Regions from separate parts of the Streptomyces sp. NPDC104814 genome, predicted to be linked through region 3. Evidence: riboswitches for the same ligand, from Rfam matches in the RefSeq annotation. Region 3 holds a riboswitch; each other region holds the start of a gene.
What was found. Region 3 has a riboswitch for cobalamin ahead of ACZ64A_RS28170 (ABC transporter substrate-binding protein). Riboswitches for the same ligand answer to the same signal wherever they lie in the genome.
Positions count from the first base shown of each region.

Region 1: it holds a riboswitch for cobalamin, as region 3 does, so the genes downstream of both, ACZ64A_RS14400 (ribonucleoside-diphosphate reductase subunit alpha) here and ACZ64A_RS28170 (ABC transporter substrate-binding protein) in region 3, are expected to answer to the same signal.
Region 2: it holds a riboswitch for cobalamin, as region 3 does, so the genes downstream of both, nicT (Nickel transporter NicT) here and ACZ64A_RS28170 (ABC transporter substrate-binding protein) in region 3, are expected to answer to the same signal.

Region 1 is NZ_JBVJOL010000003.1:282,636-287,027, forward strand. Features, by position in the region: gene ACZ64A_RS14400 (ribonucleoside-diphosphate reductase subunit alpha) at 1-2,308, opposite strand, end outside; cobalamin riboswitch at 2,432-2,556, opposite strand; gene ACZ64A_RS14405 (GNAT family N-acetyltransferase) at 2,609-3,115, opposite strand; gene mctP (monocarboxylate uptake permease MctP) at 3,189-4,392, opposite strand, start outside.
Region 2 is NZ_JBVJOL010000011.1:194,267-198,658, reverse strand. Features, by position in the region: gene ACZ64A_RS30905 (hypothetical protein) at 1-297, opposite strand, end outside; gene ACZ64A_RS30900 (nucleoside hydrolase) at 441-1,406, shown strand; gene nicT (Nickel transporter NicT) at 1,589-2,695, opposite strand; cobalamin riboswitch at 2,723-2,906, opposite strand; gene ACZ64A_RS30890 (ArsR/SmtB family transcription factor) at 3,052-3,411, shown strand; gene ACZ64A_RS30885 (glycoside hydrolase family 13 protein) at 3,497-4,392, shown strand, end outside.
Region 3 is NZ_JBVJOL010000009.1:349,584-353,975, reverse strand. Features, by position in the region: gene ACZ64A_RS28175 (FecCD family ABC transporter permease) at 1-723, opposite strand, end outside; gene ACZ64A_RS28170 (ABC transporter substrate-binding protein) at 732-1,778, opposite strand; cobalamin riboswitch at 1,834-2,009, opposite strand; partial or broken gene ACZ64A_RS28165 (short-chain fatty acyl-CoA regulator family protein) at 2,024-2,198, opposite strand; cobalamin riboswitch at 2,377-2,605, shown strand; gene metE (5-methyltetrahydropteroyltriglutamate--homocysteine S-methyltransferase) at 2,759-4,392, shown strand, end outside.

The DNA of each region.
Region 1 (4,392 bases), on a different contig from region 3:
CCTCGTCGGTGGCCGCCTGCTGGACGGGAACGGTGGCCTGCGCCCGGGCGGCGCGGGCGATGCGCGTCGCGGGGCGCGAACGCAGGTAGTACGTCGTCTTCAGCCCGGACTTCCAGGCATAGGCGTACATCGAGGAGAGCTTGCCGATCGTCGGCGTCTCCAGGAACAGGTTCAGGGACTGGGCCTGGTCCAGGAACGGGGTCCGCGCCGCCGCCATGTCGATCAGACCGCGCTGCGGGATCTCCCACGCCGTGCGGTACAGCCGGCGCACGTCCTCGGGGATCCACGCGAAGTCCTGCACCGAGCCGCTCGACTCGCGCAGCGCCTCCCGGGTACGGGCGTCCCACACGCCGAGCTTCTTCAGGTCGGCGACCAGGTAGGAGTTCACCTGGAGGAACTCGCCGGACAGCGTCTCGCGCTTGAACAGGTTCGACACCTGCGGCTCGATGCACTCGTACACGCCCGCGATGGAGGCGATGGTCGCGGTCGGCGCGATGGCGAGCAGCAGGGAGTTGCGCATGCCCGTGTCGGCGATACGGCGGCGCAGCGCCGCCCAGCGCTCCGGCCAGGTCAGCTCCACGTCGTAGTGGTCGGGGTGCAGCACGCCCCGGGCGGTGCGGGTCTTCTCCCAGGCCGGCAGCGGGCCGTTGCGCTCGGCGAGGTCGGCGGACGCCTCGTACGCGGCGAGCATGATCCGCTCGGCGATCCGGGTGGACAGCGCCTTGGCCTCGGGGGAGTCGAACGGCAGCCGCAGCTTGAAGAAGACGTCCTGCAGACCCATCGCGCCCAGGCCCACCGGGCGCCACTTGGCGTTGGAGCGGCCCGCCTGCTCGGTCGGGTAGAAGTTGATGTCGACGACGCGGTCGAGGAAGGTGACGGCCGTGCGGACGGTGGCGTCCAGCCGCTCCCAGTCGATGTCCCCGTCGGCCACGAAGGCGCCGAGGTTGACCGAGCCGAGGTTGCACACCGCGGTCTCGCCGTCGTCCGTCACCTCCAGGATCTCCGTGCACAGGTTGGAGGAGTGCACGACGTGCCCGGGCAGGGCGGTCTGGTTGGCGGTGCGGTTGGCGGCGTCCTTGAAGGTCATCCAGCCGTTGCCGGTCTGCGCGAGGGTGCGCATCATGCGGCCGTACAGCTCACGCGCGGGCAGCGTCCGCTTCGCCAGCCCCGCGTCCTCCGCCTTGCGGTACGCGGCGTCGAACTCCTCGCCCCACAGGTCGACCAGCTCGGGCACGTCGGCCGGGGAGAACAGCGACCACTGCGCGTCGGCGTTCACCCGGCGCATGAACTCGTCCGGGATCCAGTGCGCGAGGTTCAGGTTGTGCGTACGGCGGGCGTCCTCACCGGTGTTGTCCCGCAGCTCCAGGAACTCCTCGATGTCGGAGTGCCAGGTCTCCAGGTACACCGCGGCCGCGCCCTTGCGCCGCCCGCCCTGGTTCACCGCGGCGACCGAGGCGTCCAGCGTCTTCAGGAACGGCACGATGCCGTTGGAGTGCCCGTTGGTACCGCGGATCAGCGAACCGCGGCTGCGGATACGGGAGTACGACAGACCGATGCCGCCGGCGTGCTTGGAGAGCCGGGCGACCTGGTGGTAGCGGTCGTAGATGGAGTCCAGCTCGTCCAGCGGGGAGTCGAGCAGATAGCAGGACGACATCTGGGGGTGCCGGGTGCCGGAGTTGAAGAGGGTGGGGGAGGAGGGCAGGTAGTCGAGGCGGCTCATGAGCCCGTAGAGCGCCGCGACCTCGTCCACGGAACGGACCGTGTCGTCCTCGGCGAGACCGCTCGCCACCCGCAGCAGGAAGTGCTGGGGCGTCTCGATCACCTTGCGGGTGATCGGGTGGCGCAGCAGGTAGCGGCTGTGCAGGGTGCGCAGGCCGAAGTAGCCGAACCGGTCGTCGGCGCCGGGGTCGACGAGGGCGTCGAGCCGCTCGGCGTGCAGCCGCACGAACGCGGCGGTCCGGTCGGCGACGAGCCCCTCGCGGTGCCCCACGGCGACCGACCCGGTGAACGACGTGACGCCCTGGGAGGCGGCCTCCGCGCGCACGGAGAGGGTGAGCAGACGGGCGGCCAGCCGCGAGTAGGCGGGGTCCTCGGAGATGAGCCCGGCTGCGGCCTCCGTGGCCAGCTCCCGCAGCTCCGCCTCGTCGGCGTGCGCCGAGCGGCCGCGCAGCGCGGCGGCGGCGACCCGGCCGGGGTCGGCGTCGGGGAGGTCGGCGGTCAGCTCGGTCAGGGTGCGCAGCAGGGCGGCACCGGGGCCGTCCTGGTCCCGTTGGACGGCTGAGGCCGGATCGGCTGGCGCGATGGTCACGTGGGGCTCTCCCTCGCTCGGCACGGGGCCTCGGCGAGGGCAGGGGGCAGCACACGAGCGCACGCGGCGTCGCGTCCACCGGCCCATTCCACGAGGCCCGGACGTCAGGGCACGCCGGCCGGGTGGCCGGGTGCACTGTCGGCAGGTCCTCGGACTGAACCAGCGTGCGCGAAGCACGCATGTACACCGTTGCGGGACAGTTCCGGATTCGCACCGGATTCCCCTGCGGCGACAGCGAGCATGAGCATACATCTAGTGCCGGGCTGTCGCGTCACCCCCAGATGTTGTGTTGCGCTGATCTCACAGCGTCAACGCGTAGGTGAGCAGCATGATGTCGTCGAGCTCGGGGAGCGGGTTCCAGTCCCGCTCGGGCGTACGGACGAAGCCCAGGCGTTCGTAGATGCGGTGCGCGGCGTGCATGGTCCGCTGCGTCGACAGCACGATCCGCCGGCAGCCCTCGACGGCCCGTGCCCGCTCGACGCAGGCCCGGACCAGCGCCTCCCCGGCGCCCCGGCCACGGGCCTCGCGGCCGACAGCGAGCATGCGGATCTCGGCCTCGCCGGGGCGGGCGATGTCGGCCATGGGACCGCCGTCCGGTACGAAGGTGACGCCGCCGAGGAGTTCGCCGTCCGCCGTGGCGACCAGCACCTCGGCCGCGGCTGCGCGCTTGGCGACGTCGCGCAGCTCACCCAGGTAGGCGTCGCTCTCGCCGAAGTCCAGGAGCCCGTCCAGGAGATAGGCCTGGGCGGTGATCTCACCGAGGGCGGCGTGTTCACGGGGTGCGACGGGCCGGATCACTATGTCCATGACGGCGAGTGTGCCCCACGGGTACGACGACGGGCCGCCGGTTTTTCACCGGCGGCCCGTGCGCTTGGGGTCCTCAGTGACCGGCGCCCGCCGTGGCCGGGGGGAGTTCGGCCTTGACGCCCGGGTCACCGGCGTCCGCCGTGTAGTCCTCCGGGCGCGTCTCGTCGACGCCGTCGGGGGCCTTGACGGCCTTCAGGACGACGGTGAGGACGACGGTCACCACGACGTTCAGGACGAACGCCGTGAGACCGATGTAGCCGATCTCGCCGATGCCGGGGATGTCCTTCGCGGAGCCGCCGAAGTGCTTCTGGCCCGGGTTGGTGGGCGACGGAACCCCGTAGGCGACGAGGGTGCCGTAGACCATGCCGACCGCCCAGCCCGCCAGCAGCGCCCAGCGGTGGAACCACCGCGTGAACAGGCCGCCGACCAGGGCCGGGAAGGTCTGCAGGATCCAGATGCCGCCCAGCAGCTGGAAGTTGATGGCGACCGTCTTGTCCATGGTGAGGACGAAGACCAGCGCGCCCACCTTCACCAGCAGGGAGACGATCTTGGAGACCTGGGCCTCCTGCTTCGGCGTGGCGTCCGGCTTGATGAAGTCCTTGTAGATGTTGCGCGTGAACAGGTTGGCCGCCGCGATGGACATGATGGCCGCCGGGACCAGCGCGCCGATGCCGATCGCCGCGAACGCGATGCCCGCGAACCAGTCCGGGAACATGTCCTCGAACAGCTGCGGGATGGCCAGCTGGCCGTTCTGCACCTTGATGCCGGCCGCGATCGCCATGAAACCGAGCAGCGCGAGCAGGCCCAGCATCAGGGAGTACAGCGGCAGGATCGTGGTGTTGCGCCGGATCACCTCACGGCTCTTGGACGACAGCGTCGCGGTGATCGAGTGCGGGTACATGAACAGCGCGAGCGCGGAGCCCAGGGCCAGGGTGGCGTACGTCCACTGCTGGGCCTCACCCGGGACCAGCGCGCCGCGCGGCTTGTGCGTCTTCGGGTTGACCTGGCTGAACGCGTGGGCCGCCTTGGCGAAGATGTCGTCGAAGCCGCCCAGCTTGATCGGGATGTAGATGATCGCCACCGCGATGACGATGTAGATCAGCGCGTCCTTCACGAACGCGATCAGCGCGGGGGCCCGCAGCCCGGACGAGTACGTGTACGCCGCCAGCACGCCGAACGCGATCAGCAGCGGCAGGTCCTTGACGAACCAGTTGGTGTTCTCGCCGCCGCCGACGCCCATCACGTCCAGCACGGCCTGGATGCCGACGAGCTGGAGC
Region 2 (4,392 bases), on a different contig from region 3:
GCCGGGTGCGCCCGTCGTCTTCAGCATGCCGTCCCGCCAGGTCGCCGCGCCCCGGGTGGGCGTCCAGGCCGGGCCGAGGTCGGATTCGGTGACCAGGACCGCCTGGGCCTGGGCGGCGGTCAGTGCGGGGGTGGTGGTGGGGGAGGCCGGTGCCGTGCGGGGGGCGGCGGACGTGGTGGGGGTGCCGGTGGGGGCCTCCTCCATGTCGAGGTAGCGGCCCGAGCAGGCGGTGGCGGTCAGGAGGGTGCCGGCGGCGAGCGTCAGGGCGAGGGCGGCGGGGGCCGGGGGTCGGGGCATCGGGGCTCCTGGGCGGGGCGGGGTGCGTAGGTCCAGGTCAGCACCGTGATCGCCGGACGACCAGCGCACAGGACCGTCCGGGCGACACATGCGCTCCCGGTGCCGCGGCGCTTATCGTCGGGGGACGACGGAAGGAGGCCGTGGTGGCCGCTCAACCCATCCCCGTGATCATCGACTGCGACACGGGTGTCGACGACGCCCTCGCCCTGCTGTTCGCCGTGCGTCACCCCGGTCTGGATCTGCGCGCGGTCACCTGTGTCGCCGGGAACACCGACGTGGACGGCGTCGTGCGCAACACGCTGACCGTGCTGGAGCAGGCGGGGGCGCCGGAGATTCCGGTGGGGCGGGGCGCTGAGCGTCCGCTGATCGAGCCGGCGCGGTCGGCACGCCACGTGCACGGCCACGACGGCATGGGCGACCTGGGGCTGCCCGCACCGGCCCGCCGGCCCGCCGACGTCGACGCGGTGACGCTGCTGCGCCGGGAGATCCTCGCCAGCGAACGGCCGGTGACCCTGATCCCGACGGCGCCGCTGACCAACATCGCCCTGCTGCTGCGCACCCATCCCGAGGTGACCCGCAACATCGAGCGGATCGTCTTCATGGGCGGCGCGGTCGCCACCGGCAATGCCACGCCGGTCGCGGAGTTCAACGTCTGGCACGACCCGGAGGCCGCGGCGATCCTGCTGACGGCCGGGGTGCCGATCACCATGTACGGCCTGGACGTGTTCATGCGGGTGGTCGTGCCCGGCAGCGATGTGCACCGGATGCGGGCGAGCGGTGAGCCCGGGACCCGGCTGGCCGGTGAGCTGCTCGCCCACCGGCCGACCACGCAGGGCGGCGAGCCCGAGGCCGAGGAGGCGGGCGGCCTCGGTGACGCGGGCGCGGTGTGCGCGGTCGCCGACCCGGCGGGCCTGACGACGCGGCTGCTGCCGGTGGAGGTGTCGCTGGCGCCGGGGCCGGGACGCGGGCAGACCGTCGTCGACCGGCGCCCCCGGCCCGGCGAGTCCGAGATCCACGAGGGCGCCCGCGAACAGCCCCTGGTCGACGTCGCGTTGGAGGTCGACGTCGACCGCTACGTCAAGCTGTACCTGGAGACGGTCGAGCGCTAGGGTCTGTCGTTTGGATCAGGCCGGCCTCGAGCTGCGGTGCGTCTCGGCCGACCCGAGCGGGGTCTGGTGCGTGCAGCTGCAAGGCGGAGGAGGGCGCCAACGCGGAGCGTTGGCAACCGACGACAACGCGGCAGATGTGCGTGCCAGACCCCGCGACGCCGGGATGATCCAAACGACAGGCCCTAGTCGGCAGTGGCGGAGGCCGTCCAGCGTTCCTCCACCCTGGCCAGCCTCCAGTACGTCAGGGCCGCCGCCCACACCAGGACGAACAGGCCGACGATGAGGTAGCCGACGTTGTCCAGGTCGATGTCGGCGATCCAGGCGGTGACGCCGTCGCGCAGGCCGAACTTGTCGTGCAGGACGCCGACCAGCTCGATGGTGCCGATCACGAACGCGACGGCGATGGACAGGCCGGTGATGGCCAGGTTGTAGAACACCTTGCGCACCGGGTTGGAGAACGCCCACTGGTAGGCGAAGTTCATGAACGTGCCGTCCAGGGTGTCGAACAGGCTCATCCCGGCGGCGAACAGCAGCGGCAGGCACAGGATCGCGTACCAGGGCAGGCCGGCGGCCGCGCCGGAGCCCGCCATCACCATCAGCGTGACCTCGGTGGCGGTGTCGAAGCCGAGACCGAAGAGGAAACCGAGCGGGTACATCTGCCCGGGCCGGGATACCGACTTGGTGAGGCGGCCCAGGATGCGGTTCATGAACCCGCGCGAGTCCAGGTGCGCCTCCAGCTCCTGCTCGTCGTACGTCCCCGCGCGCATCGCCCGGAACACCTTCAGGATGCCGACGAGGGCGATCAGGTTGAGCGCCGCGATCAGGTACAGGAACGTCCCGGAGATCGTCGTGCCGAGGAAGCCGAGGACCTGGTGGGTCGTCGAGCCTTCGTTCATCACCTTCCCGGCCAGCGAGGTGCCGCCCGCGATCAGCAGCGCCAGCACGACGACGACGCTGGAGTGGCCGAGCGCGAACCAGAAGCCCACGGACACCGGGCGTTTGCCGTCGGCCATCAGCTTGCGGGTGGTGTTGTCGATGGCGGCGATGTGGTCGGCGTCGAAGGCGTGCCGCACGCCCAGGGTGTAGGCGGTGACACCGAGTCCGATGCCGAACGCCTTGGAGCCGACTTCGTAGTGGCCCGGCACGACGAGCAGGAAGAGGATCCCGAAGGCGGCGACGTGCAGGGCGGCGATGGCGGCCAGCAGCCCGGCGGTCTTGACGGTGTCCTCGCGGCGCCACTTGAAAGTGGCGGCGGTGGTCGTCGTCGGGGCAGGGTCGGGCAAGGTCATCCGGTCACGCTCCAGCACCTCGTGGATCACTTCGTGAGTGCCGTGGCCGGTCTCCTGGCTGACGGGTCGTGCGTCCGCCGTCCCTGCCTTCCCGGTCGTAGGACCAGTGGCCCGGCGTGAGCCGGACGGGACGAGAACTCCCCGATCACAGTGGCGAGGGCCGCGTCGGTTCCACACCGACTTCCCGAACACCACGGCCCGCCCACGGTAGGGGTGCGGGACCACTTCTGCATAGCTGCACAGCTGAGCAGGTATCCAAGATCACAGGGCGGAAGGGGCACGGGTCACGCCGAGGGGCGGCGGACGCGGGCGGAGCCGCTGCGCGGGGGCCGGGGTGCGGGCGGGAGAATGCCGGCATGCACCTCGTGCCTTCCGACCGCGCCGGCCGCCGCACCATCGACGGCCACCGGGTCTGTGACGCCATCGCCGCCATCGGCGACGCCGCTCACGTGCGTGCCTGGGCCGACCGTTTCTCCCTGCTGGCCGACCCCAACCGGCTCGCCCTGCTGCTCGCCCTGCACCGCACCGGCCCGCTCGCCGTGTCCGACCTGGCGATCGCGACCGGGATGAACGACCCGGCCGTGTCCCAGGCCCTGCGGCTGCTGCGGGCGGCCGGCGCGGTGGCGGGCGAGAAGCAGGGCCGTGTCGTCCGCTACCGGGTGGTCGACGCGGACGTACAGGCGCTGCTCGCGCAGTGCACCGCCGACGGGGTCTGAGCCGGGAGGCCGCCGCGGTGTTCCCTTCCGACGGGAAATGGACAGTCATCTTCTTGACGATCCGTGACCGGCGAACGGAGTCCGCGTGCCCGATCTCTCCTCCCGCGACCCCGGCTGGTGGCGGCAGGCCGTCGTCTACCAGGTCTATCCCCGCAGCTTCGCCGACGCCGACGGCGACGGGCTAGGCGACCTGCGCGGGATCACCGGCCGCCTGACCCACCTGGCCGCGCTCGGCGCCGACGCGCTGTGGCTGAGCCCCTTCTACCCCTCCGAACTGGCCGACGGCGGCTACGACGTCGCCGACCACCGCGCCGTCGACCCGCGCCTCGGCACCCTGGACGACTTCGACGCGCTGGTCGCCGAGGCGCACCGGCTCGGCCTGAAGGTCGTCGTCGACATCGTCCCCAACCACACCTCGCACCGGCACGCCTGGTTCCAGGAGGCCCTGCGGGCCGGGCCCGGCTCGCGCGCCCGGGAGCGGTACGTCTTCCGGGACGGCCGTGGCGCCCACGGGGAGCTGCCGCCGTCGGACTGGCAGTCGGTGTTCGGCGGCAGCGCCTGGGAGCGGGTGCCGGACGGGCAGTGGTACCTGCACCTGTTCGCCCGCGAGCAGCCCGACCTGAACTGGGCCGACGACGAGGTCCGCGCCGACCTGCGCACCACCCTGCGCTTCTGGGCCGACCGCGGCGTGGACGGCTTCCGGGTGGACGTCGCCCACGCCCTGGCCAAGGATCTGTCCGAGCCGCTGCGCGACCTCGGCGCGCCCGAGCTGAGCGACGAGGCGGCGCTGGCGGTGCTGCCCCCGGGCAGCCATCCCTTCTACGACCGCGACGAGGTGCACGAGATCTACCGGGACTGGCGCCGCCTCCTCGACACCTACTCCCCGCCCCGCGCGGCCATCGCCGAGGCCTGGGTGCCGGGCGAGCGCCGCGCGCTGTACGCCCGGCCGGACGAACTGGGCCAGGCGTTCAACTTCGAGTA
Region 3 (4,392 bases):
CCGGGTGCGGGCGACCCGGATTCCGAGTCCCGCGGCGGCCTCGTCTCCGAAGGCGAAGGCGTCCAGCGTGCTCGCATACCCGAGGCAGAGGACGAGAACCACCGCCAGGACGACGGTGCAGAGCAGCACCTGTCCCCAGTCGGCGCCGGTGAGCGATCCCAACAGCCAGAACAACACGCCCCGGGTGGTCTCCGCGTCGGCCGAGGTCAGGACGATGAACGAGGTCAGCGCGGAGAACAGCTGCATGACCGCCACCCCGGACAGTACGACCCTGTCGGTGCTGCCGCCGAGGGTGTGGCTGAGCAGCAGCACCAGGCCGAAGCAGAGCAGCGCCCCGAGGAAGGCGCCCGCCGACAGGGATATCACTCCGCCGCCCACCCCGAGCACGACCACGGCGACCGCGCCCGTGGACGCCCCGGAGGAGACCCCGAGCACGAAGGGATCAGCCAGCGGGTTGCGCAGCAGTGACTGCATCACTGCCCCGCACACCGCGAGTCCGGCCCCGCACACGGCGGCGAGGAGGGTGCGGGGCATGCGCAGGTTCCACACAATGCCGTCCCGCAGCGGCGCCAACGTGCTTTCACCGAGGCCGAGATGGGCCGCGACGGAGGCCCAGACGTCCTCCGTGGAGATGTCGGCCGGGCCGATCGTCACGGCCACGGCGATCGACGCGAGCAGGGCGACCAGCCCGCCGCCCGTCAACAGCAGGGAACGGGCGCTCACTCGGGCGCTCACTTGGCAAGTCCGAAGTGCCGCAGGCCGGCTGCGACTTTCTCGATCCCCTCGACCGTACGGATGGACGGGTTCATCGCCTGCCCGCTCAGCAGGACGTACCGCTTCTTCTTCACCGCGGTCAGACCGCGGGTGGCGGCGTTCGTCTCCAGGAAGCGGATCTTCGCTTCTGCGGTCTCCGCGGTCTGCTGCTTGCGGGTCAGATCGCCGATCACGATCACATCGGGGTCACGGTCGGCGACCGTCTCCCAGTTGATCTGGGGCCATTCGTCGTGGGTGTCGGCGAACGCGTTCTTCGCGCCGACCGCGCGGGTGATGGCGCCCGGGGCGCCGCAGCAGCCGGCGAGGTAGGGGGACTGGGAGTTGGCGAACCAGTACATCAGGGAGACACCGGAGGCGTTCAGCCCGTCGGTGGCGTTGCGCACCCGCTCCTTCAACTCGCCGACGAGCTTCTCGGCACGCTCCTCGACGCCGAACACACGGGCCAGATCGCGTATCTCGCCGTAGACGGCGTCCAGGGTGAGCGGCTTGCTGCGCGATCCGTCGCCGCCGCGGTCGTTGTCCTTGCCCGAGCAGTCGGACGGTGACACGTAGGTGGGCACGCCGAGCTTCTCGAACTGCTCGCGGGTGGCGACCCCGCCCTTGCCGAGGGTGGAGACGAACGAGGCGGTGACGAAGTCGGGTTCGGCGCCCAGGACCTGCTCGAAGGAGGGGTTGTTGTCGGCGAGGCGCGGCACAGACGTGTTCGCCTTCTCCAAGCCCTTCATCACCGGGTCGGTCCAGGTCGCCGTACCGGCCATGCGGTCGGCGAGGCCGAGGGAGAGGAGGATCTCCGTGGTGCCCTGGTTGAGGGAGACGGCCCGCTTCGGGGGCGCCTTCAGGGTGACCTCGTGGCCGCAGTTGTCGAGGGTCACCGGGTAGCCGGCGGCCGAGGTCTCCTGCGACTTCGCGTCGTCGCCGGAGGAGCCGCAGGCGGTGAGCAGCAGCGCGGACGCGAGGAGAAGCGCCGGGGTGCGGGGAAGAGCGGGGGTGCGGAGCACGGGCATGCCTTTGGGGTCGGGGCTCGTACGCGGAGCCTGGCCTACGGACGTCCGTCCGCGCCGGGACGCGGAGGTGCCAGCAGGTCTTCGGACTCGGGTTCGCCCGGTCGGGGCGCCTTCCCGGTCTCCCAGTGGCGTCGTGCCCCGCCCGTCCCCCTCACCGCTGCGCGTCAGCTCCGGATTCGCACCGGATTCCCTGGCCTCGGATGTGGCTCGACTGGCCCGCTGAGGCTATCAAGCCCGTCGTGGGGTCAGAGCGTGCGATCGGTCACGGGGTGCGTCACGAACGTGCTGGTGTTCTGGTCGATCCGCAGGGCTGACCGAGTGGCGGTGCGCCGCGCTGGGGGCAGTCGAGGCGTTCACAGACCCGGCACCCATGCCGATGGGGCTGGTGGCGGCGGCGCTGGTGAGGTCAAGGCCGTCGGACACGGGCTGAGGGCCCGCTCCGTCGCAGGGGTGAGGGTCCCCCGCGCGGCGTGACTGGGGAAGGGCGGGAGGCGCGTGTGCGGTGGGCTTCCCGCCCGGTGGCCTGCCCGGCGGGGTGTGGTCCGCCTCACCGTCCCGATGATGGGCGTCCCGCTCTCTTCTCTGACGGTGACCCCGTAGGCTGGCCGGTGCAGCTGGTTCGCCCCGTCCGCCAGGCGGGATGCGTCGCAAGAGGGAACCCGGTGGGAATCCGGGACTGCCCCGCAGCGGTGAGCGGGAACGACCGCCGTCATACGCACTGGGTCCGAGGAGGGCCTGGGAAGCGACGGCCAGTAGGTGTCTCGTACGACTTCGTACGACGAGACGTGCCCGCGAGTCCGAAGACCTGCCAACTGCCCGCGCCCGAACCACTCGTGCGCGGACATCCCGGTGACCTCGAGGGCGGGTCGGCGAACACACCGAACGGACGGCCGCCGGCCGACACCGTCCGGCACGTTGTTCCTTCGCGCTCTCGTCCCGTCGCCGGGATCTCAGGGATTCATCTCGCGAAGGAGATCTCCGTGACGACCAAGCCCGCAAGCGCGGCAGCACGGGCCACCGTGTACGGCTACCCCCGCCAGGGACAGGGCCGGGAACTGAAGAAGGCGATCGAGGGCTACTGGAAGGGCCGCGTCACCGCTGACGCCCTCCGCGCCACCGCCGCCGGCCTGCGCCGTACGAACTGGCACCAGCTCACCGAGGCCGGCATCCACGAGGTGCCCACCGGCGACTTCTCGTACTACGACCACGTCCTGGACACCACCGTCATGGTCGGCGCCATCCCCGCCCGCCACCGGGACGCGGTCGCGACCGACCCGCTTGAGGGCTACTTCGCGATGGCCCGCGGGACCCAGGACGTCGCGCCGCTGGAGATGACCAAGTGGTTCGACACCAACTACCACTACCTGGTCCCCGAACTCGGCCCCCACACCGTGTTCGCCGCCGATGCGACCAAGCAGGTCACTGAGCTGAAAGAGGCCCTGGCGCTGGGGCTCACCGCCAGGCCCGTGCTGGTCGGTCCAGTCACCTACCTCCTCCTGGCCAAGCCCGCACCCGGCGCGCCCGCCGCCTTCGAACCGCTCACCCTGCTCGACCGCCTGCTGCCTGTGTACGCAGAAGTCCTCGCCGACCTGCGCGCCGCAGGGGCCGAGTGGGTCCAACTGGACGAGCCCGCCCTCGTCCAGGACCGCACCCCAGCCGAACTCAACGCGGTCACCCGCGCCTACCGCGACCTCGGCGCCCTCGTCGACCGGCCCAAGCTGCTGGTGGCGTCCTACTTCGACCGGCTCGGGGAGGCCCTGCCGGTACTCGCCAAGGCCCCGGTCGAGGGTCTGGCCCTGGACTTCACCGAGGCCGCCGCCACGAACCTGGACGACCTCGCGGCCGTCGGCGGCCTGCCCGGCAAGCGCTTGGTGGCCGGCGTCGTCAACGGCCGCAACATCTGGGTCAACGACCTGACCAAGTCCCTGTCCACCCTGGGCACCCTGCTCGGGCTGGCCGACCGGGTCGACGTGGCCGCCTCCTGCTCCCTGCTGCATGTCCCGCTCGACGCCACCGCGGAACGGGACATCGAGCCGCAGATCGTGCGCTGGCTCGCCTTCGCCCAGCAGAAGGCGCGTGAGGTCGTCACCCTCGCCAGGGGCCTCGCACAGGGCACCGACACGATCACCGCCGAGCTGGCCGCCAACCGCGCCGACCTCGCCTCCCGTGCGGGCTCGCCCATCACCCACGACGCGGCCGTGCGCTCCCGCGCCGCCGCGGTCGCCCAGGCCGACGCCCGCCGCTCCCAGCCCTACGCCGAACGCGCTGCGGCCCAGCGCGCCCACCTCCGCCTGCCCCTCCTGCCGACCACGACGATCGGGTCCTTCCCACAGACCGGTGACCTGCGCACCGCGCGGGCCGACCTGCGCGCCGGCCGCATCGACACAGCAGGCTACGAGGAGCGGATCAAGGCGGCGATCGATGAGGTGATCGCCTTCCAGGAGAAGGCCGGCCTGGACGTCCTCGTGCACGGCGAGGCCGAACGCAACGACATGGTCCAGTACTTCGCCGAGCAGCTCACCGGCTACCTCGCCACCCAGCACGGCTGGGTGCAGTCCTACGGCACCCGCTACGTCCGCCCGCCGATCCTGGCCGGTGACATCTCCCGGCCCGA